One region of the Sphingomonas ginsengisoli (ex An et al. 2013) genome, then DNA from elsewhere that is predicted to be linked to it. Evidence: predicted binding sites of a transcription regulator. Region 1 holds the regulator's gene; each other region holds the start of a gene.

The links. The regulator LexA, encoded in region 1, represses DNA repair genes until DNA is damaged. The targets are predictions, from matches to a motif close to GTTCCNCNCTTGTTCT.
Region 2: GCU42_RS15090 (ImuA family protein) is a predicted target of LexA. The motif match lies at 2,804-2,819, and genes of this name have one in related genera.
Region 3: uvrA (excinuclease ABC subunit UvrA) is a predicted target of LexA. The motif match lies at 3,638-3,653, and genes of this name have one in related genera.

Annotation. Positions count from the first base shown of each region.
Region 1 covers NZ_CP045434.1:116,661-123,809, reverse strand. Annotated here, with positions in the region: gene GCU42_RS00620 (peptidylprolyl isomerase) at 1-1,144, shown strand, start outside; gene GCU42_RS00615 (anthranilate synthase component II) at 1,152-1,721, shown strand; gene lexA (transcriptional repressor LexA) at 1,781-2,449, shown strand; gene GCU42_RS00605 (VOC family protein) at 2,455-2,799, shown strand; gene GCU42_RS00600 (AAA family ATPase) at 2,803-3,645, opposite strand; gene GCU42_RS00595 (DUF6975 family protein) at 3,676-4,338, opposite strand; gene GCU42_RS00590 (MFS transporter) at 4,541-5,977, shown strand; gene GCU42_RS00585 (isopenicillin N synthase family dioxygenase) at 5,981-6,928, opposite strand; gene GCU42_RS00580 (NupC/NupG family nucleoside CNT transporter) at 7,100-7,149, opposite strand, start outside.
Region 2 covers NZ_CP045434.1:2,342,114-2,349,262, reverse strand. Annotated here, with positions in the region: gene GCU42_RS11400 (peptidylprolyl isomerase) at 1-308, shown strand, start outside; gene GCU42_RS11395 (hypothetical protein) at 305-1,084, opposite strand; gene GCU42_RS11390 (M28 family peptidase) at 1,096-2,709, opposite strand; gene GCU42_RS15090 (ImuA family protein) at 2,901-3,590, shown strand; gene GCU42_RS11385 (Y-family DNA polymerase) at 3,475-5,121, shown strand; gene GCU42_RS11380 (error-prone DNA polymerase) at 5,131-7,149, shown strand, end outside.
Region 3 covers NZ_CP045434.1:3,008,164-3,015,312, forward strand. Annotated here, with positions in the region: gene rsmI (16S rRNA (cytidine(1402)-2'-O)-methyltransferase) at 1-649, opposite strand, end outside; gene GCU42_RS14740 (penicillin-binding protein activator) at 665-1,777, shown strand; gene thpR (RNA 2',3'-cyclic phosphodiesterase) at 1,774-2,307, opposite strand; gene GCU42_RS14750 (Bax inhibitor-1/YccA family protein) at 2,431-3,168, shown strand; gene GCU42_RS14755 (hypothetical protein) at 3,313-3,528, shown strand; gene uvrA (excinuclease ABC subunit UvrA) at 3,665-6,703, shown strand; gene GCU42_RS14765 (DUF4365 domain-containing protein) at 6,800-7,149, shown strand, end outside.

The DNA of each region.
Region 1 (7,149 bases):
TGCCGGGGGCGAGAGCCGCGTGCTGAGCCGCGCCTCGATTCCGGACCAGAACCAGGCGAACCAGGTCGCCGCGCGGGCCAAGGCCGGGGGCAATTTCGCCGCCGCCGCGCAGCCCGCCGGCTTCTCCGCCGCCGACGTCAGCCTCGGGCCGCAGAGCCGCGCCGAGCTCGCAGCGCTCGCCGGTGAGCAGGTCGCCGCGGCAGTGTTCGCCGCCCCCGCCGGCGCGGTGGTCGGGCCGATCAAGTCGAGCACCGGCTTCGACGTCATCAAGGTCGAGCGGGTCGACCGCAAGGCCGGCAAGACGCTGGCCGACGCCAAGCCCGAGATCGTCGCCAAGCTGGCCGGCGACAAGCGCAAGAATGCGCTGACCGACGCGGCCGGTAAGATCGAGGACGGGATCGGCGAGAGCCGCACCTTCGACGAGCTGGCGCAGGCCAACAAGCTGCCGGTCACTACCACCCCGCCGCTGACCGCCACCGGCCAGTCGATCGCCCAACCGGCGTTCAAGCTGCCGCCCGAATATGCGGCGCTGGTGCTCAAGGATGCGTTCGGCATGTCTGCCGGCGACGACCCGATGGTCGAGACGCTGCCCAATGACGGGGGCTATGTCCTCGTCGCGCTGGGTCCGATCACGCCGGCCACCCCGGCGCCGCTGGCGCAGATCCGCGACCGGCTCGTGGCCGACTTCGTCGCCAAGCGCGCCGAGGACGCCGCCAAGACCGCCGCCGTCGCGGTGCTGGCCAAGGTCACCCGCGGCGTGCCGCTGCAGCAGGCGCTCAAGGAACAGGGGATCGCGGGCGTGCCGGCCCCGGCGCCGCTCAAGGTTCGCCGGATCCAGCTCGCGCAGCTGCAGGGCCAGGTGCCCGCGCCGCTGCAGATGCTGTTCAGCCTGACCCCGGGCAAGAGCCGGATGGTTGCCGCGCCGCAGGGCCAGGGCTTCTTCATCGTCCAGCTCGACAAGACCATCCCGGGCGATTCGCTGACGCAGCCGGGGCTGATCGGCCAGACCCAGCGCGATCTCAGCCAGTCCGGCGGCGAGGAGATTGCGGTGCAGTTCCTCAACGCCGCGCAGAAGGAGCTGGGCGTCAGCCGCAACGAGGCGGCGATCGCCGACGCGCGCAAGCGGCTGCTGGTCGGCGGCTGAGGCTGACTTGCCGCGGCTGCTGGTCGTCGACAATCACGACAGCTTCAGCTTCACGCTGGTCGATTATCTGCTGACGCTCGGCGCCGCCGTCGAGGTGGTGCAAAGCGACCGGATCGGCGTCGACGAGGCATTGGCGCGTGAGGCCGACGGGGTGCTGCTGTGTCCCGGTCCCGGCCGCCCAGAGGAGGCGGGCTGCTCGGTCGCACTGGCGCGGGCGTGCATCGACCGACAGGTGCCGCTGCTCGGCGTGTGTCTCGGGTTGCAGGCGATCGGGCTGGCGTGCGGCGCGACGGTCAGCCGAGTGGCGCCGGTGCACGGCAAGGCCGGGCCGGTCACGCACGACGGCTTCGGCTTATTCGACGGCCTGCCCTCCCCGCTCACCGTGACGCGCTATCATTCGCTTGCGCTGGCGGCCTTACCGGCCGAATTGAGGGAGACCGCGCATTCGGCCGATGGGGTGATCCAGGGTGTGGCGCACGTGTCGGCGCCGACGCACGGGGTGCAATTTCATCCAGAAAGTGTTGCCAGCGAGCATGGTCACGCATTGCTCGGCCGATTTGTTGCCATGTGCGGTTGACAAGCCACCGAAACGTTCCATAAGCGTTCCCCGTCTGTTCACGATGGAGCCCCCGGGCCATGCTCACGGTCAAGCAGCGCGAGTTACTGCAGTACATCCACGAGCGGGTCAGCAAGACCGGGGTTTCGCCCTCGTTCGACGAGATGCGCGAGGCGCTCGAGCTCAAGAGCAAGTCGGGGGTCCATCGGCTGATCTCGGCACTCGAAGAGCGGGCGTTCATCCGCCGCCTGCCCAACCGCGCCCGCGCGCTCGAGGTGCTGCGCATGCCCGACCAGCCGGGCGCGACCGCCGCTGCGTCTGCCACTGCCAAGGCGCCCGAATTGAAGCCGGTGCGGGTGCCCGCCAACGACACGATCGAGATTCCGCTCCACGGCCGGATCGCCGCCGGTACGCCGATCGAGGCGCTGCAGGGGACCGAGCAGTTCGCGGTGCCTGCCGCGCTGCTTGGTCCGGGCGAACATTATGCGCTCGAGGTGTCGGGCGATTCGATGGTCGAGGAAGGCATTCTCGACGGCGACTATGCGCTGATCCGCAAGGTCGACCAGGCACGCGAGGGCGAGATCGTGGTCGCCCTGATCGACGGCGAGGAAGCGACTCTGAAGACCTTTCGCCGCGAGGGTAAGATGGTCCGGCTCGACCCTGCCAACGGCGCTTATTCGCCGCAGCGCTACGAAGAGAATCGCGTGCGCATCCAGGGCCGGCTGGCCGGCCTCATCCGGCGCTATTGAGCGTCATGCAGGACGCCCGCATCGACTATGTCGAGTTGCCGTCGGCCACGGCGCACGAGCTGACGCGGGCGTTTTACGCCAAGGCGTTCGGCTGGGCGTTCGCCGACTACGGCCCCGACTATAGCGCGACCAGCAACGGCACCACCGACGTCGGCCTGCAGGGCGATCCTCACGAAGCGCTGTCGGCACCGCTGCCGGTGATCCGCGTCGCCGACCTCGACGCTGCCTTTCAGGCGGTGGTCGCCGCCAACGGCCTGATCGCCCGCCCCATTTTCGCCTTCCCCGGCGGCCGGCGATTCCACTTCATCGATCCCGGCGGCAACGAACTTGCCGTGTGGAGCACGAGCTGACGGTCAGCCCTTGCGGCGGGCCATGAAGGCAAGGCGCTCGAACAGCATCACGTCCTGCTCATTCTTGAGCAGTGCGCCGTGGAGCGGGGGAATGGCCTTGGTCGGATCGCGATCCTGAAGGATGTCGAGCGGCATGTCCTCGTGGAGCAGCAGCTTGAGCCAGTCGAGCAATTCGCTGGTCGAGGGCTTCTTCTTGATTCCGGGAACGTCGCGGACGTCATAGAAAATCTCGAGCGCCTTGCCGACGAGGATCTTCTGGATGCCGGGGAAGTGGACCTCGACGATCTTCTCCATCGTCGCGCGGTCGGGAAAGGCGATGTAGTGGAAGAAGCAGCGGCGCAAGAAGGCGTCGGGCAGTTCCTTCTCGTTGTTCGAGGTGATCACCACGATCGGGCGCTCGGCCGCCTTCACCGTCTCGCCGGTTTCGTAGACGAAGAACTCCATCCGATCGAGTTCGGTCAGCAGATCGTTGGGGAATTCGATGTCGGCCTTGTCGATCTCGTCGATCAGCAGCACCGGCAGCTGCGGGGCGGTGAACGCCTCCCACAATTTGCCGGGCCGGATGTAGTTGCGGATGTCGTGAACCCGCGGGTCGCCGAGCTGGCCATCGCGTAGCCGCGCCACCGCGTCATAGTCGTAGAGGCCCTGGGCGGCCTTGGTGCTCGACTTGATGCTCCAGGTGATGAGCGGCGCGCCCAAAGCCTTGGCGATCTCTTCCGCGAGCACGGTCTTGCCGGTCCCAGGCTCGCCCTTGACGAGCAACGGGCGGCGCAGGGAGGCGGCGGCGTTGACGGCGACCTTGAGGTCGGGGGTGGCGACGTAGTCGGCGGTACCTTCGAAGCGCATGACCCGCTTCGTAGGGGTTGGCGCGGCTCTTTAGAAGCCTTCGCGCGCGTCGGCCCGCGCTTCCATGAGGTCGAACATCGCGCGATGCTGGAGCAGCAACTGCTCGGCGCCGAAGCGGATTGCGCGGTCGGGTCCCGGAGCGGTCGCGGCGGCGGCGATCACGTCGGCGATGCTGTCATCGCCGGGCAGCCCGCACGGCGGCACGTCGCAGCCGACGCGGTGCGCGGCCTGCTCGAGCAGCCCGCGGATCGCGCGCCAGTCTCCGACCAGCGCGGTCGCGGCGCCAAGCGCGCAACCCTGCCGCTCGGACTGGACCAAGGTCTCGAGCGCGTGACGCTGGGCGAGGATCGCGGCTTCGGTCTCGGCATTGCCGGGGGTCGAGGGCGCCGGGCCGACCAGGGCCGACAGCCGCAGCAGGAACAGTCGCTCGCGCTCGAAGGCATTGGCGGCGCCGCTCAGCCAGTCGTGGACCGGGCCGGCGGGCGCGCGGACAAGCGCAAGATCGATCGGGCTCGGCTGACGGCCGTAGATCGAAGCCAGCAGATGGAGGCAATCGTCGAGGTCACGCCCCGCGTCGACGTGCGTGCCGAGCAATTCGGCGGCGAACGGATGGCCGGCGCTGCCCGCAGCGGCGAGCCGCGCGGCGTGGGCGTTGGCGGGCGTCGAGGCCAGATCGTTCTTCAACAAACTCATGGCCGCCATGCTCGCTCTTGCCCCCTTACGCTCAACCGGCACCGTGGTGAGCGGCCAGCGGTAGTGGCTGGATGTAAAGAGGGCGTAACCATCCCGGTAAGAAGTCGTTGGGAGAGGTTACGATCTGTGCCGGGGTGGGACGCGGCGACGGCCAGCGGCCCTCCCCTTGCCACTTCCCGAACCTTGCGACACCATCGCCCCGATGGAGCCTGTCCGCCCCCTGCAAGCGCCCCCCGCCCGCCGGTTGGGGCGGGGCGTGCTGCTCGCCTACGGGCTCGGCGCGGTCGCCTATGGGGTCAAGGACAATGGCTTCGGGACCTTCCTGCTGTTGTTCTACAACCAGGTGTTGGGGATGCCGTCGGCGTCGGTCGGGCTGGTCATCATGGCGGCGCTGGTGCTCGACGCTTTCATCGACCCGATGGTCGGCATCCTGAGCGACCGCACCCGCTCGCGCTGGGGACGGCGGCACCCGTGGATGTACGCGGCGGCGCTGCCGATCATGGTCGGCTGGCTATTGCTGTGGTCGCCACCGGCGTCGCTCGGCCAGAGCGGGATGCTCGCCTGGCTGTTCGTCACCGCCATCGCGGTGCGCGCGGCGGTCAGCTGCTATGAGGTGCCCTCGGTCGCGCTAACGCCCGAACTCAGCTCGGATTATGACGAGCGCACGCGGATCATGGCCTATCGCTACCTGTTTGGCTGGGCCGGCGGGCTGCTGATGCTGGCGGCGGCCTACACCCTGTTCCTCGCCCCGCGGCCGGGCTTCGCCAACGGCCTGCTCTACCGGCCGGGCTATCACGGCTATGCGCTGGCCGGGGCGCTAGCGATGGGTATCGCCATTTTGGTCTCGGCGATCGCCACGCACCGCGAAATCCCGCGCCTGCCCCAGGCGGGGGCGGTCGACGCGGGCATCGGCGCGGCGGCCCGCGAACTCGTCGCAACCGCCAAGAACCGCGGGTTCGTGATCCTGCTGCTGGGCGGCCTGTGCTCCTACACCAACCAGGGGCTGATCTACGCGCTGTCGAACTACTTCTACAGCTACGTCTGGCTGTTCCGCGGGCCCGACTTCCTGCTCGTCGCGCTGGCGCTGTTCGGGGGCGTGCTGATCGCCTTCGGCAGCGCGCGACCGCTCAGCCAGCGCCTCGGCAAGAAGCACGCGGCGGCGATGATGACCGTGGCGAGCTATGTCCTGTTCGCGGTGCCTTACCTGCTGCGGCTGATTGGCTGGTTCCCAGCGGCGGGGAGTGGCACGGCGCTGGTGCTGGTGCTGTTGTCGCTCATGCTCAGTACCGGCACGGGCGTCGCGACCTTCATCCTCGGCAGCGCGATGCTCGCCGACGTGGTCGAGGATAGCGAAGCGACCACCGGCCGCCGCAACGAAGGCCTGTTTTTCGCCGGCGGCTTCTTCGTCCAGAAATGCACCAGCGGGTTGGGCATCTTCCTCGCCGGCGCCATCCTCGCGGCCGCCAGCTTTCCCAAGCAGGCGCATCCCGGCGCGGTGCCGGTGGCGGTGCTCGACCGGCTGACGCTGATCTACCTCGCGCTCGGCGCCCTGCTCGCGGTACTCGCCGCCGCCGCTTACCTACGCTTTCCGTTCGGACGCGACGAGCATGAAGCGCGGATCGCGGCGCGCCCGGCCTGATGCTCAGGCCAGCTTGATCTCGCGCAGCCGCTCCAAGAGGTAGTCGTGGCTGCTGATCGGCGGCCACTTCGGTTCCTTCCCGGCCGGGACAGTGCCGGGCAGCGCCTCGATGGTGAAATCGGGGCGGAAGTGGAGGAAAAAGGGCATCGAATAGCGCGCGTTGCTGGCGCGGTCGGGCGACGGATTGACCACCCGGTGCGGCGTCGAGCGCAGCTTGCCGTTGGTCAGCCGCTGCAGCATGTCGCCGATGTTGATGACCAGCTCACCCGGCTTGGGTGACACGGGGATCCAGCGCCCGTCGCGGGTCTTGAGCTCAAGCCCGGCTTCCTCGGCGCCGAGCAGCAGCGTGATGGTGTTGATGTCCTCGTGTGCGCCGGCACGGATGTGCGCGCCGGTCGGCTCGGTCTGCGGCGGGTAGTGAAGCAGGCGGAGGACCGAATTGCCGTCACGTACCGTGTCGCGAAAATAATCCTCGTCGATGCCGAGATAGCGGGCGATGGCGGCGAGCACGGTCAGGCCGGTGCGGTCGAACGTGTCGTACAGCTCGAGGAAGGTTTCCTTGAAGCCCGGGACCTCGCTCGGCCAGACATTGTCGTCCATGACCTCGCGGAACTGGTGGCCTTGCGCGAGCTCGCGGCCGACGTGCCAGAATTCCTTGAGGTCGTGCGCGGTCTGGCCCTTGGCGGTCTCGATCCCGAACGGCGTGTAGCCGCGCGCGCCGCCGTGGCTGAGCTTATACTTGCGCTTCACGTCCTCGGGCAGCGCGAAGAAGGCCTTGGCCTTCTCCTCGGCGCGATGGATCAGCTCGTCGGGGATGCCGTGGTCGGCGAGGACGGCGAAGCCATATTCCTCGAAGCTGCGGCCAAGCGCCTGCGCGAAGGCGTCGCGATCGGTGGCGGCGTCCTTCAAGGAAACGGAGGCGATGTTGTCGGTGGTGAGGGTGTCGGTCATGGAGGCGGCTGTAAACGCAAGCCGCGTGAGCTTCAAATACTTGGGGCGGGAGCCGTCACGGGAGTAATCCCGTGACGTCGATCAGGCTCGCTGCGCGACCTGTCGGCCGGCTTTCGCTGACTCTTCGCGGGACGCGGCTAGCTTCGCTAGGCCGGTGTTCCGCTCGGCAGCTCAGCTTGGCATCATGATCCCGGCCAGCGCCGCGCTCATCAGGTTGGCGA
Region 2 (7,149 bases), 810 kb from region 1:
CGCGGCTGCTCTACCCGCCGGTCGCGCATGAGCCGCCGAGCCAGACCGGGCTCAAGATGGACGCCGGGGCGGTGGCGATGGCCAACCTCGGGCCGGGCACCGCCAAGTCGGACTTCTTCATCCTCGCCGGGCCGATCACGACGTTCGGCGACGCCTTCGCGGTGTTCGGCCATGTGGTCGAAGGGATGGACGTGGTGAAGGCGATCCTCGCCAGCCCGGTTTCGCCCGACAAGGGAATTGGCCCGATGAAGGGCCAGATGCTCGACCCCGCGGTCACCATCCGCACCGCGCGGCGGGTCGCCAACTAGGCCGACGCCTCGCTGGCGGCTGGCGTCGCCGGTGGCGCTCGTCGAAGCAGCACCACGATCGCGATGATCGGCAGCGTGGCGGTAATCAGCCAGTTGTCGGGGATCGGTCCGATCTGCCGAAAGCCCGCGGGCAGCAGCGAGAAGTAGAGCAGCTTGAGGCCGAGGTCGCCGCTTGGCCAGGCGATCGACAGCAGCATCCAGCCGGGCAGACAGCCGAGCGTCCACAGCAATCGCCGGCGAAACAGGCCGCTCCGCCAGACGCGGACGATCGCGGCGATCGACAGCGCCCAGGCGGCGAGCGGGATCAGCAGGAGAATGACGGCCTCTCGGCCGGCCGCGAGCGAGAAGCGGGTCGCTTCGTCGAGCGGACGCCCGAGAGGCTGCCAGAAAATGCCTCCGTCAGACCGGCTGTCGTCAGACCGCACGAGCATGATCGTGACCAACCCCGAGCGGGGCCCGTCGTCGAGCGCATAGACGAGGCGCGATCGCCGCGCCCCACCACCGCTCACCGTCCAGTAGCCGACCATGCGGGGCGTCACCTTCGGCGTCGCGACGGCAAGCTGGCGGAAGATGTCGGCCGGCACGCTCGTCCCCGCCGGCAAGGTCAGCTTGGCGGGATCGGCGGTCCCCCGCGCCTCGTCGATCGTTCGGAAATAGGCCATCGCCTGGCGCTGCTCGTCCGCCGGCGCGAAGGATGCCGGGTTGAGCGTGCATCCGCCCAGCAGCGTCAGCAGCACGCCCGCCAGCAGCGTGCGGAGGATGTCGGCCGGGCGCATCGACGACTGGCTCAGCGCCGTTCGCCCGCGCTTTGGGTGCGGGTCGCGGCGTAGGGCGCGCCGGCCAGCCAGCCCGGCCAGCGGTCGCTGTCGGCGACCATCTGGCCGACGCGATAGGCGGCCAGCGCTTCCTGGGCGGTGCCGGCGAAGGTCCACTTGGGGTCGAACTCGTCGCACGGCTGATGATAGCAGCGCGCATTGTAGGCGCCGACGATCCGCTGCCCGGCGGCAGTCCCGCCGACCTGGAGGTCCCGTCCCCCGCGGAAGGCGAGCACCGGCACCCCGCGCTGGGCGAAGGGGAAATGGTCCGAACGGAAATACCAGCCAGCCTCGGGGCTCGGCTCGGGATCGACCCGCAGCCCCTGCTCGCGGGCGGCCTGGACCAGCATCGCTTCGAGCTCGGACTGACCGGGGCCGATGAGTTCGAGGTTGCGCGCGGCGGGCAGCGCCACATGGGGGTCGAGGTTGATCACCGCCGCGGTGCGGGCGAGCGGGACCAGCGGGTGCGAGGCGAACCAGTCGGAGCCGAGCAGGCCCTTCTCCTCGGCGGTCCAGGCGGCGAAGACGATCGAGCGCTGCGGCCGCGGGCCGTGGGCGAAGGCACGCGCGATCTCGAGCATCTCCGACGTGCCGGTGGCATTGTCGATCGCGCCGTTGCGGATGCTGTCGCCGCGCGCGTCGGGACCGTTGTGGCCGTTGGCGTCCCAATGCGCCCCGTAGAGGACATAGTCGTTGGGCCGCGCCGCGCCGCGCAGGATGCCGACGACATTGTGGCTGACGACGTTGGTCGCGCGGTTGGTGGCGTCGACGCTGACCGTGCCAGGGAGCGCGAAGGCGCGGAAGGCGGCGCTGCGGGCGCGCTGCTTCAAGGCCGGCAGGGTGTAGCCGGCGCGCGCGAGCAGCGGCAGGATCGCCGGGCCGCGGACGATGCCGCTGAACCTGATGCTGGTCGGCTTCAGGGGCGCATAGCTGAAGGCCGGCACGCGGATGCTGCCGCCGACCTGGCTGTAGGGCCAGCTGTAGGCGGCTTCCTCGTGGATGAAGAGCACGCCCGCGGCGCCGGCCTTGGCCGCGGCGACGACCTTGGCCCCGCCGCGCCCGGCGAAGGACAAAGCGCGGCCACCGAAGCCGAGGTCGCGCCCGGCCTCGAAGTCGGGATCGTTGGCGAGCATCACCACCACCTTGCCGCGCACGTCGACCCCCTGGAACGCGTCCCAGCCGCGGGCCGGATCGGGCGCGCCCCAGCCGGCGAACACCAGCGGCAGGCCGGTGAGGTGGGTGCGGCCGGGCGCGGTCGGGTTGATGTCGAGGTCGGGGCCGTCGCGCAGCACGGCCGGGCGGCCGCGCATGGCGACCGTCAGGCGCCCGCCGGGCAGCGTGTCGAGGCGGACGAAGTTGATCGGCTGATACCAGCTCCCGCCCTCGCCCGCCGGCTGCAGCCCCGCCGCCGCCATCTGCCGCGCGATATAGGCGATCGCCTTCTGCTCGCCCGGCTCACCGGGACCACGTCCTTCGAACGCATCGGAGGAAAGCATGCGGACGTCGGCCTTGATCCGGGCGGGATCGATCGGGCCGGCGCCGGTGAGGGCAAGGAACAGGGCGGGTGCCAGGAGGAGGGTACGCATCGCCGTAGTGGAGCGCTCCTGAGCCGCGCGTGCAAGGCCAAAAACAGCGCGGTCGAGTCGCTCCATTGACTCGCGTGCCGGACTCGCGGGAATAAGAACAAAAGTAGAACAAGAACGTTGCGAGTCGTGTGGAACGAGGTCTGCCCTCCGTCCCCGGCGGGGAATCCGCGCGGGTTGAACAGCCCCTGCCGTTGTCGGCGGCGGGCGGACCGACGCTGTCCGAATTGTTCGCCGCGAGCCCGCGCGACGCGGGCTGGGCGGGGTTCCTGCTTAGGCAGCTCGACCCGGCCAGGCCGCTGTTGTGGGTGCAGGAAAGGATGGCGATCCTCGAGGGCGGGCGGGTCCATCCCGCCGGGCTCGGGCGCCACGGCCAGGGGCTCATCCATGTCGAGGCGCGCGACGCCCGGGCGGCGCTGTGGGCGATGGAGGAGGGCCTGCGATGCCCGGCCCTGAGCGCCGTGATCGGCGAAGTGTGGGGGGACCCCGCCGCGCTCGACTTCACCGCGACCCGGCGGCTGGCGGTGGCCGCCGAACGTCATGGCGTGGCCGCCTGTTTGATAAGGCTGGGCGGCCACGCCAATTTGAGCGGCGCGCGCTTCCGCTGGCGGCTGGCGAGCGCGCCGAGTTTGGCCCATCCGCTCGACCATCGCGCGCCGGGCGAACCGCGCTGGGAGGCCGAGCTGTTCCGTGCGCGCGGACGCCCCCCGGGGCGCTGGGTGATGGCCGGTGACGGATCAACGGATCTGCTCCCTGTGGCTGCCCCGGCTGGCGATCGAGCGGTGGGCGAGGACAGGCCCCTCGACGTCGCTCGGGACAGGCCCCTCGACGCCGCTCGGGACAGGCCCCTCGACGTCGCTCGGGACAGGCGACGATCAGCCTGAGCGGCCCGTCGTCCTCACGGTCGAGGCGCAGCACGGCCAGCTGATCCACGCCGCCACCGACGCCGCGCTGGCGGGCGGGGCGCGGGTCGGCGGGCGGCTGACCGACGCCCGCGCGCTCGACCCCGCGCTCGAGGCGGTGCCGGCCGATGTCGCGGGCGATGCCGCTTGGTTGCGCGCGCTGGCGCTGTGGGCGGCCCGCTGGTCGCCGCTGGTCGAGCTCGACGGGACCGACGCGCTGCGGCTCGACCTGACCGGGATCGCGCACCTGTTCGGCGGCGAGGCGCGGCTGCTGGCCGAGATGGAGGCGCGGATCGCGGCGCTTGGCTTCACCACCCGCGCGGCGATCGCGCCGACCGCGGGCGCGGCGTGGGCGCTGGCGCGGTTCGGCGGCAACACCGACCAGGCGTCGACGGCACGGCTAGCGGTGCTGCTCGCCCCCCTCCCCGTCGCCGCGCTGCGTCTGAGCCCGCAAGCGACTCACATCCTCGTCCGGCTCGGCCTCAAGACCATCGGCGACTTGGCCGGCGTGCCGCGCAAGGCGCTCGCGCGGCGCTTCCGCGAGGCCGAGCATCCCTTGGACGCGCTCGACCGCGCATTGGGCCGCAAGCCCGAGCCGCTGACTGGGGTCCGCCCCGACCCGCCGCCGTGCGCATTGCTGCGGATGCAGGAGCCGGTCACCCACCCCGAGGCGGGACCCCAGGCGCTGGCGCTGCTGGTGCCGCGGCTGGTCGCCGAGCTGCAGACGCGCAAGCTGGGCGCACGCGCGCTGGTGCTGACCGGCTACCGGGTCGACGGGACGCTGAGCGAGGCGAGCGCCGCCACCTCCATCCCGACCCGCGATCCCAGGCACCTCGCCCGGCTGCTCGCCGACAAGGCTCAGACGATCGATCCCGGCTTCGGGGTCGACGCCTTCGCGCTGACCGCGAGCTGGGCCGAGCGGCTCGACGCGGGGCAGGACGCGCTGGTCGGCGAGCCGTCGGGCGAGACCAGGCTGGCCGAGCTGATCGACCGGCTGAGCGTCAAGCTGGGGCCCGACAAGGTGCGACGGCCAGCGCCGCGCGAGAGCCATTTGCCCGAGCGGGCGAGCGGGTGGGTCGCGGGGGTGGCTGCGAATACCCCCGCTCGTCCTGAGCGGACCCCGGACTTGATCCGGGGGAAGTCGAAGGGCGTGTTGCCACACGAACGCCCTTCGACTGCGGCCTACGGCCTCCGCTCAGGACGAACGAGTAGTGCGGTGGATTCCCCCCAGCGCCTGCTCGACACGCCCGAGGCGATCGCGGTCATCTATGCGACACCCGAGGGCCTCCCCCGCCGCTTCGTCTGGCGGCGCAAGGTGCATGACATCGCCCGCGCGCAGGGGCCGCAGCGGATCGCCCCCGAATGGTGGCGCGAACGCTCGACCGCGCGCTTGCGCGATTATTACAAGGTCGAGGACGAGGCCGGCTGCCGCTTCTGGATCTTCCGCGAAGGGCTGGTCGGCGACGGGCGCGGCGGGCCGCCCGAATGGTTCGTCCACGGGCTGTTCGCATGAGCCGCCGCCATGCCTGAGCAGGAAGGCTATGCCCGCCGCAAGCTGGTCCGCGAAGGCGGTCCCGCCGCGTTCATCCCGCCCGCCGACTTCGTCGAACTGGGGATCGCCACCCCGTTCAGCTTCCTGCGCGGGGCGTCGGACGCGATCGAGCTGGTGATGACCGCCTTCGCGATGGGGATGGACGCGATCGGAGTCGCCGACGTGAACACGCTGTCGGGGGTGGTGCGGATGCATAGCGCCTGCAAGGGCGCGGGGCTGCGGCCGCTGATCGGGTCCCGGCTGGTGGTGCGGGTGGCGCCTAGTGCCAGCAGCAATGTGCTGCAGTTCGCTCGTCCTGAGCGGAGGCCGCAGGCCGTAGTCGAAGGGCGTGCCGAGGGTGGCGACGCCGAACGCCCTTCGACTGCGCGCTCCGCGCTCCGCTCAGGACGAGCGGGTGGGGGTGATGAACAAGCCGCGACCCTCCTCGCCTACCCGATCGACCGCGAAGGCTATGCGCGGCTGTCGCGGTTGCTCAGCCTCGGGCAGGGCCGCGCGGAGAAGGGCGAGTGCGACCTCACGCTGGCCGATGTCGCCGACCATCGCGAGGGCATCGCCTTCATCGCGTGGCCCGAGGAGGATTTGGACGCCTTCGAAGCGCTGCTGCCGGCGCTGACCGCGGCGCTGCCCGGGCTTCGCCACATCGCCGCCGCGCACCTCTATCGCGGCGACGATCTCGCCCGGATCGAGCGATTGGACCGGCTGGCGAAGGCGATCGGCGCGACCATCCTCGCCACCAACGACGTCCATTATCACGAGCCCGCCAAGCGCCCGCTGCAGGACATCATGACCTGCATCCGCGAGAAGACCACGCTGGCGGAGGCCGGCTACCGCCTCCACCCCAATGCCGAGCGGCATTTGAAGAGCCCGGCCGAGATGGCGCGGCTGTTCGAGCGCTGGCCCCACGCGATCCGCGCCACCCGCGCGTTCGCCGACGCGCTCGGCTTCAGTCTCGACGAGCTCAAATATGAATATCCGCGCGAGAGCGTGCCCGAGGGGCGCAGTCCGCAGCAGCAGCTCGAGCATCTGACCTGGATCGGCGCTTCGGCGCGGTGGGGCACCGACGGGGTACCCGAGACGATCGTCAGGCAGCTCCGCCACGAACTCAAACTGATCGCGAAACTGGATTTCGCGCGCTACTTCCTGACGGTCCATTCGATCGTCGATTTCGCCCGCTCATGCGAGCCGCCGATCCTCTGCCAGGGACGTGGGTCGGCCGCCAACAGCGCGGTCTGCTATTGCCTCGGCATCACCGCGGTCGACCCCTCGACCAACGACCTCCTGTTCGAGCGCTTCATCTCCGAGGAGCGCAAGGAGCCGCCCGACATCGACGTCGATTTCGAGCATGAGCGGCGCGAGGAGGTGATCCAGCACATCTACCAGAAGTACGGCCGCGACCGCGCCGGGATCGCCGCCACCATCATCCACTACCGCCCTCGCTCGGCGATCCGCGAGGTCGGCAAGGTGATGGGCCTCTCCGAAGACATTTGCGCGGCGATCGCCGGGACCATCTGGGGCTGGGGCGAGGACGTCAGCGAGAACCATGTCGCCGAGGCCGGGCTGGACCTTTCCGACCCGCACCTCGCGCGGGTGATCAAGCTCGCCGAGCAATTGATCGGGATGCCGCGCCACCTCAGCCAGCATGTCGGCGGCTTCATCCTGACCGAGCGACCGCTGATCGAGACGGTCCCGGTCGGCAATGGCGCGATGCCCGACCGCACCTTCATCGAGTGGGACAAGGACGACATCGAGGAACTGGGCATCCTCAAGATCGACGTGCTCGCATTGGGCATGCTGACCTGCATCCGCAAATGCTTCGCGCTGATCGAGCAGCATCATGGTGAGGCGTGGGACCTCGCCACCGTCCCGCGCGAGGAGGCGGGCGTCTACGACATGCTGTGCCAGGGCGATTCTCTGGGTGTCTTCCAGGTCGAGAGCCGAGCGCAGATGAACATGCTGCCGCGATTGAAGCCGCGCTGCTTCTACGACCTG
Region 3 (7,149 bases), 150 kb from region 1:
GCGGCGGTTGCGCCTCGACCCGCGCGACAAGTTCGCCGAGCGTCCCCGTCAGGCATTCCTCGTGGAGCTTGCTGATCTCGCGCACCACCGCGCCCGCGCGCTCGCCCAGTCCGGCGTGGAGCGCCGCCAGGCACTCCGCCACCCGGCTGCCGCCCTCATAGAAGACCAAGGTCGCGCGCAGAGCGGCCAGCTCGGCGATGGCATCGGCGCGCGCCTTGGCCTTGGCGGGCAGGAAGCCGCCGAACAGGAAGCGGTCGGTCGGCAGCCCCGCCAGCGTCAGCGCGGCGATCACCGCCGAGGGACCGGGCAGCGTATGCACCGCCAGCCCCGCCTCGCGCGCTGCCCGAACGAGCTTGTAGCCGGGATCGGAGATGAGCGGCGTCCCCGCGTCGCTGACCAGCGCCACCGCTTGATGGGCCAGCCGGGCGAGCACCGCGGCGCGGTCGGCCTCGCTCGAATGGTCGTGGTAATTCTGCATCCGCGCGGTGGCGCCGATGTGGGCGAGCAGCTTGGCGGTGACGCGCTTGTCCTCGGCGAGGATGAGGTCGGCGCCGCGCAGCACCTCGGCCGCGCGCGCAGTCAGGTCGCCCAGATTGCCGATCGGGGTCGCAACGATATAGAGGCCGGGCGAAAGCGTTGACGTGTCCATAAGGAAGCTCGCCTGATGACACCCTCCAGCCCACGGCGGCAAGCCCGCCGCGCCGTCCTAACCGCCTCGTTCGCCGCGCTGCTGCTCGCCGGCTGTTCGGGCGGGCCAGGCTTGCGTCCGGAAGGTCCCGGTCCCGGCGGGGCCCGTAATCGGGTCGCGGTGCTAGTTCCGACCAGCGGCCCCGACGCCGCGGTCGGGCAGGGGATCGCCAATGCGGCGCGCCTCGCGCTGGCCGACAGCGGCGGCGACGCGCTCGACCTCACCGTCTACAACACCGCCGAAGCCGGGGCGTCGGCCGCCGCGCAGCGTGCTCTGGCGAGCGGCGCCGGGCTCATCCTCGGCCCGCTGCTCGGCGACCAGGTGCGGACCGTCGCCCCGCTCGCCGGGCGGGCGGGGGTGCCGGTGCTCGCCTTCAGCAACGACGAGCGGGCGGCGGGGAACGGAACCTTCATCCTCGGCGTCGTCCCCGGCCAGGCGGTGGCGCGCGTGATCGGCGAAGCGCGCCGGCAGGGCGTCAGCCGCTTCGCCGCGCTGGTCCCGCAAACCACCTATGGCGAGCGCGCCAGCGAGGGGCTCGACCGCGCCGTCGGGCAGAGCGGCGGGCGCCTGACCGGCCTCGCCCGCTACGCCACGCTGGCGGAAGCGCGCGCTGGGCTGCGTCGCCTCAACGCCGCCGGCTATGACGCGCTGCTGATCGTCGACGATGGCCGCACCGCCGCGGCGCTCGCTCCGGCAGTCGCCCCGGGGGCGCGCATCCTCGGGCCCGACCTGTGGGCCGGCGAGCGCGCGCTCGGTCGCGTGCCGCGCCTCCGCGGCGCGCTGTTCGCGGCGCCCTTGGATAGCCGCTTCGGCCAGTTCGCCAGCCGCTACAAGGCGCGCTTCGGCGCGGTCCCGCCGCGGCTTGCCAGCCTCGGCTACGATAGCGTGCTGCTGACCGTCCGCGCCGCGCGCCAGTGGGCGCCCGGTCGTCGCTTCCCGCTGCGCAGCCTGACCGACGACGAAGGCTTCGTCGGGGTCGACGGCGTGTTCCGCTTCACCCGCTCAGGAGTCGCCGAGCGCGGCCTCGAGGTGCGCCAGGTCACCGCCACCGGCAGCCAGCTCGTCTCGCCGGCCCCCGGTCACTTCTAGTCCGCGCCCACCTCGAGCACGGTTTCGTAGCGCGCGCCGGCGCGGGTCAGGTGGCTCTCGAACAGGGTGACGCGGTCGGCAGTCCACGACGAGCTGGCGAAGGCGGCGTGGCGTTCGAGCCATGCCACGACCGCCGGCGGCTCGGCGCCGCTCCAGCGGGCGAGTGTGAGGTGAGGGTGGTAGGCGCGGTGCTCGGGAGTGAGGCCGACGCCCTGGCACAGCCGGTCGAGGCGGGCGGCGAGGGCGGCCAGCGGCTCCTTCGGCGCGACTCCGGCCCATAGCGCGCCGCCCCGCCGCCTGGCGAAACGACCGACCCCGGCCAACGCGATCTCGAACGCCGCGAAGCGGAAAGCCGCCAGTGCGGCGGCCAGATCCTCGGCCATCGGCCGTTCGACCTCGCCGATGAAGCGCAGGGTAAGGTGGAGCTGGTCCTCCTCCTGCCAACGGACCGGCAGCCCGTCGTCCATCAGGTCGAGCGCGGCGTCGCGGATCGCTGCCGGCGGTCGCACGGCAAGGAACAGACGGTGCATGGCCTCTTCTTAACAAGCTGTTCCGGAGCGGGTCATCACTTTCGCTTGAAGAGGCTCAAGCAAAGCCCGATATAGGTGTCTGCTCGGGGAGTGTCGTCGAGGCCCCCCGGAAAAGGAGAGACAATGTCGAACTGGTCTGACCCGCGCACGACGACCGCCGCGCAACCCGCCGCCACGGTGGGTGTCCCGCGTGCCGCCCGCGACGTGGGCCTGCGGTCCTACATGCTGAGCGTTTACAATTACATGGCGTCGGGTGTGCTGCTGACCGGCATCGTCGCCTATGCGCTGGCCGCGAGCGGCTTCGCGCAAGCCATCTTCTTCAACGGCGGCATCCTCCGCTGGGTGTTCATCTTCGCCCCGCTGATCATGATCATGATCATGGGCGCAAGCATCCAGCGCATGTCGACCGGCGCGACCCAGGCGTTCTACTGGGCGTTCGCGGCGGTGATGGGCGTGTCGATGTCGGTCATCCCGCTGATCTACAGCGGCACCAGCATCGCCCAGACCTTCTTCGCCACCGCGGCGGCGTTCCTCGGGCTGTCGCTGTGGGGCTATTCGACCAAGAAGGACCTGTCGGGTTTCGGCACCTTCCTGATCATGGGTGTGGTCGGGCTGATCGTGGTCATGCTGCTTAACCTGTTCATCCGTTCGGATGCGTTGAGCATGGTGATCAGCGCGGTCGGCGTGCTGCTGTTCGCGGGCCTCACCGCCTACGACACGCAGAAGATCAAGAGCATCTACGCCCAGGTCGCGGGTAGCGACATGGTCGGCAAGTCGGCCGTGCTGGGCGCGCTGACGCTCTACCTGGACTTCATCAACATGTTCCAGTTCCTGCTGAGCTTCATGGGCGACCGCCGCTAAGGCATCGCCCCGGATTTCGGACGGCAACGAGGGCCCGGCGGAGCGATCCGCCGGGCCCTTTTGCGTGGGCGCGACCGGAGCCATCCACAGCTTTTCGTCCGACTCCATGTTCCTGTTATGTTCCAGGCGCGTTATGCCCGCGTCATGTCCGCCAAGCACATCCGCACCACTGCCGACCTCGTCCGCTTCAACGCCGCGATCCGGATCGATTGCCCGCATTGCGCGGCGGCGCGAACGCTCGGCGGGGCACAGGTCGTGCAACTGCTTGGCGTCTGCGGGTTCGAGGCGGCGGAGGCGCGGCTGCGCTGCGGCCGCTGCCGGGGCAAGGGGGCGCGGGTGACGGTGCTGCCGCCGGTCTAGCGGTAGGCGCCTAAGTCGCTCGCTCGCCTTGCCTTTCGGCGTGCAATGCCCATTTCGTCGCTTCACTCGCGCGCCCGCTCGTCCCGAGCGGCGTCGAGGGATTGCCTCCGGAACGAATTGGGAACAAACTCACTTCATGCTGACTCATATCTCGGTTCGTGGCGCCAAGGAGCACAACCTCAAGGACGTCTCGGTCGACATCCCGCGCGACGCGCTGACGGTGATCACCGGCCTGTCGGGCTCGGGCAAATCCTCGCTCGCCTTCGACACCATCTATGCCGAGGGGCAGCGCCGCTACGTCGAGTCGCTCTCGGCTTACGCCCGCCAGTTCCTCGAGATGATGCAGAAGCCCGATGTCGAGCATATCGACGGCCTCTCGCCCGCCATCTCGATCGAGCAGAAGACGACCTCGCGCAACCCGCGCTCGACGGTCGCCACCGTGACGGAAATCTACGACTATATGCGCCTGCTGTGGGCGCGGGTCGGCGTGCCTTACTCGCCCGCGACTGGCCTACCGATCGAGGCGCAGCAGGTCAGCCAGATGGTCGACCGGGTGATGGCCCTGCCCGAAGGCAGCCGCCACTTTCTGCTCGCTCCCGTCGTCCGCGGCCGCAAAGGCGAGTATCGCAAGGAACTCGCCGAGTGGCAGCGCGCGGGCTTCACCCGCGTCCGCATCGACGGCACCTTCTACGACATCGACGACGCCCCCGCGCTCGACAAGAAGTACAAGCACGACCTCGAGGTGGTGGTCGACCGCATCGTCGTCCGCGACGGCATCCAGACCCGCCTCGCCGACAGCTTCGAGACCGCGCTCAAGCTCGCCGAAGGCCTCGCCTACCTCGACCCCGCCGATCCGCCCCAGGACCCGCCGGGCACCGAGCGCACCGGCGTCGCCGAGGTCCTCGAAAAGGCCGCCGAGCGCAACGTGTTGGCGACCCACGCCCCGCTCGGCCGCATCTGCTTTTCCGAAAAGTTCGCCTGCCCCGTGAGCGGCTTCACCATCGCCGAGATCGAGCCGCGGCTGTTTTCCTTCAACGCCCCGCAGGGCGCCTGCCCGGGCTGCGACGGGCTGGGCGAGAAGATGGAGTTCGACGAGGACCTCGTCGTCCCCAATCACGCGCTCAGCCCCGCCAAGGGCGCGGTCGTCCCCTGGGCCAAGAGCCAGCCGCCCTCGCCATACTACATGCAGGTGCTGGCCAGCCTCGCCCGCGCCTACGACTTCACCCTCCAGACCCCGTGGGCCGAACTCGCCGACGAGCACCGCCGCGTCATCCTCCACGGCACCGGCGGCAAGCCGGTGGTCTTGAAGTTCATCGACGGCAAGAAGAGCTACGAGGTCAAGAAGCCGTTCGAGGGCGTGATCGGCAATCTCAACCGCCGCCTCCTCCAGACCGAGAGCGCGTGGATGAAGGAGGAGCTCTCCCGCTACCAGGCCGCGCACCCGTGCGAGGTCTGCCACGGCGCCCGCCTCAAGCCCGAGGCATTGAGCGTCAAGATCGCCGGCGAGGACATCAGCATGGCCGTCCGCCGCTCGGTCGCCGACGCCCACGCCTGGTTCGGCGCCTTGGAGCCCAAGCTGACCCTCCAGCAGCAGGAAATCGCCCGCGCGATCCTCAAGGAGATCAACGAGCGCCTCGGCTTCCTCCACAACGTCGGGCTCGACTATCTCCACCTCGACCGCACCAGCGGCACTTTGTCAGGCGGCGAGAGCCAGCGCATCCGTCTTGCGTCACAGATCGGCTCCGGCCTCAGCGGCGTCCTCTACGTCCTCGACGAGCCCTCGATCGGCCTCCACCAGAAGGACAACGACCGCCTGCTCGAGACCCTCCAGCGCCTCAAATCCCTCGGCAACACCGTGCTGGTGGTCGAGCATGACGAGGACGCGATCCGCACCGCCGACCATGTCATCGACATGGGCCCCGGCGCGGGCGTGCGCGGCGGCGACGTCATCTATTCGGGCGACCTCGCCGGCCTGCTCACCACGGAAGGGTCACTCACCGCCGACTACCTCAGCGGCCGCCGCTCCATCCCGGTCAGCGCCAAGCGCCGCAAGGGCAACGGCAAGAAGCTCACCGTCCACAACGCCACTGCCAACAATTTGCGCGGGGTCACCGCCTCCATCCCGCTCGGCACCTTCACCTGTGTCACCGGCGTCTCGGGCTCGGGCAAGTCGAGCTTCACCATCGACACGCTCTACGCCGCCGCCGCCCGCCACCTGAACGGCGCGCGCATCCTCGCGGGCAAGCACGACAAGGTCACCGGCCTCGACCAGCTCGACAAGGTCATCGACATCGACCAGTCGCCGATCGGCCGCACCCCGCGCTCCAACCCCGCCACCTACACCGGCGCCTTCACCCAGATCCGCGACTGGTTCGCCGGCCTCCCCGAAAGCCAGGAGCGCGGCTACAAGCCCGGGCGCTTCTCCTTCAACGTCAAGGGCGGCCGCTGCGAGGCGTGCACCGGCGACGGCCTGCTCAAGATCGAGATGCACTTCCTCCCCGACGTCTACGTCACCTGCGACGTCTGCCACGGCCAGCGCTACAACCGCGAGACGCTCGAGGTGAAGTTCAAGGGCAAGAGCATCGCCGACGTGCTCGACATGACGGTCGAGGACGCGGTCGAGTTCTTCAAGGCCGTCCCCGGCATCCGCGACAAGATGGCGATGCTGCAGGAGGTGGGCCTGGGCTACGTCAAGGTCGGCCAGCAGGCGACCACCTTGAGCGGCGGCGAGGCGCAGCGCGTCAAGCTCGCCAAGGAATTGAGCCGCCGCGCCACCGGCAGCACCCTCTACATCCTCGACGAGCCCACCACCGGCCTCCACTTCGAGGACGTCCGCAAGCTCCTCGAAGTCCTCCACGCGCTGGTCGAGCAGGGCAACACCGTGGTGGTGATCGAGCACAACCTCGACGTCATCAAGACCGCCGACTGGATCCTCGACCTGGGCCCCGACGGCGGCGTCAACGGCGGCGAGATCGTCGCGCAAGGCACGCCCGAGCAGGTCGTCCAGGAGAAGCGCAGCTTCACGGGACATTATCTGAAGCCGCTGCTGGAGCGTGCGGTTCCGGCGGATGGCGCTGGCGCTTCGGCGCGCGCAGGGGACTCTTTGTTTGGGGACGGGGTCGGCCTAAAAACTAAGGTTCGTCGGAAGAAAGTTGAAGTTGTCGCGGCGGAGTAGGGAAGGGTGTTGGATCAGCAAACTCGCTTACGTTATCGCCCCTATTGAGCGGCTAGCGCATTTGTATACCGTGCAGCCGCCGAGATGGGGGTGTGTTTGTCCGTTGTCACTACTGCCGAGACCGACATCAAGGAGCGGCTCTCGTTAGGTGTGGTTACTTTGGTCGCAGCGAGAGCGGGGTGCGAGGTCTGCGAAATCAAGGTCGATAGAACATCGCGAGATGTTAGCATCAGCCCCATAGACGGTGAGATCGTGCAAATCGATGCTCAGCTGAAATCCACAATAAATTTGATCGATGCTGGAGATAAATTCAAATTCGATCTTCCCGTGAACAATTATAATAGACTTCGCGCCACCAATGTGGGCAACGCTCAGATCTTAATTGTTTTAGATCTACCGAGATCGTCTGTCGATTGGCTATCGGTTTCAGCTGCTCAAGTAGTGCT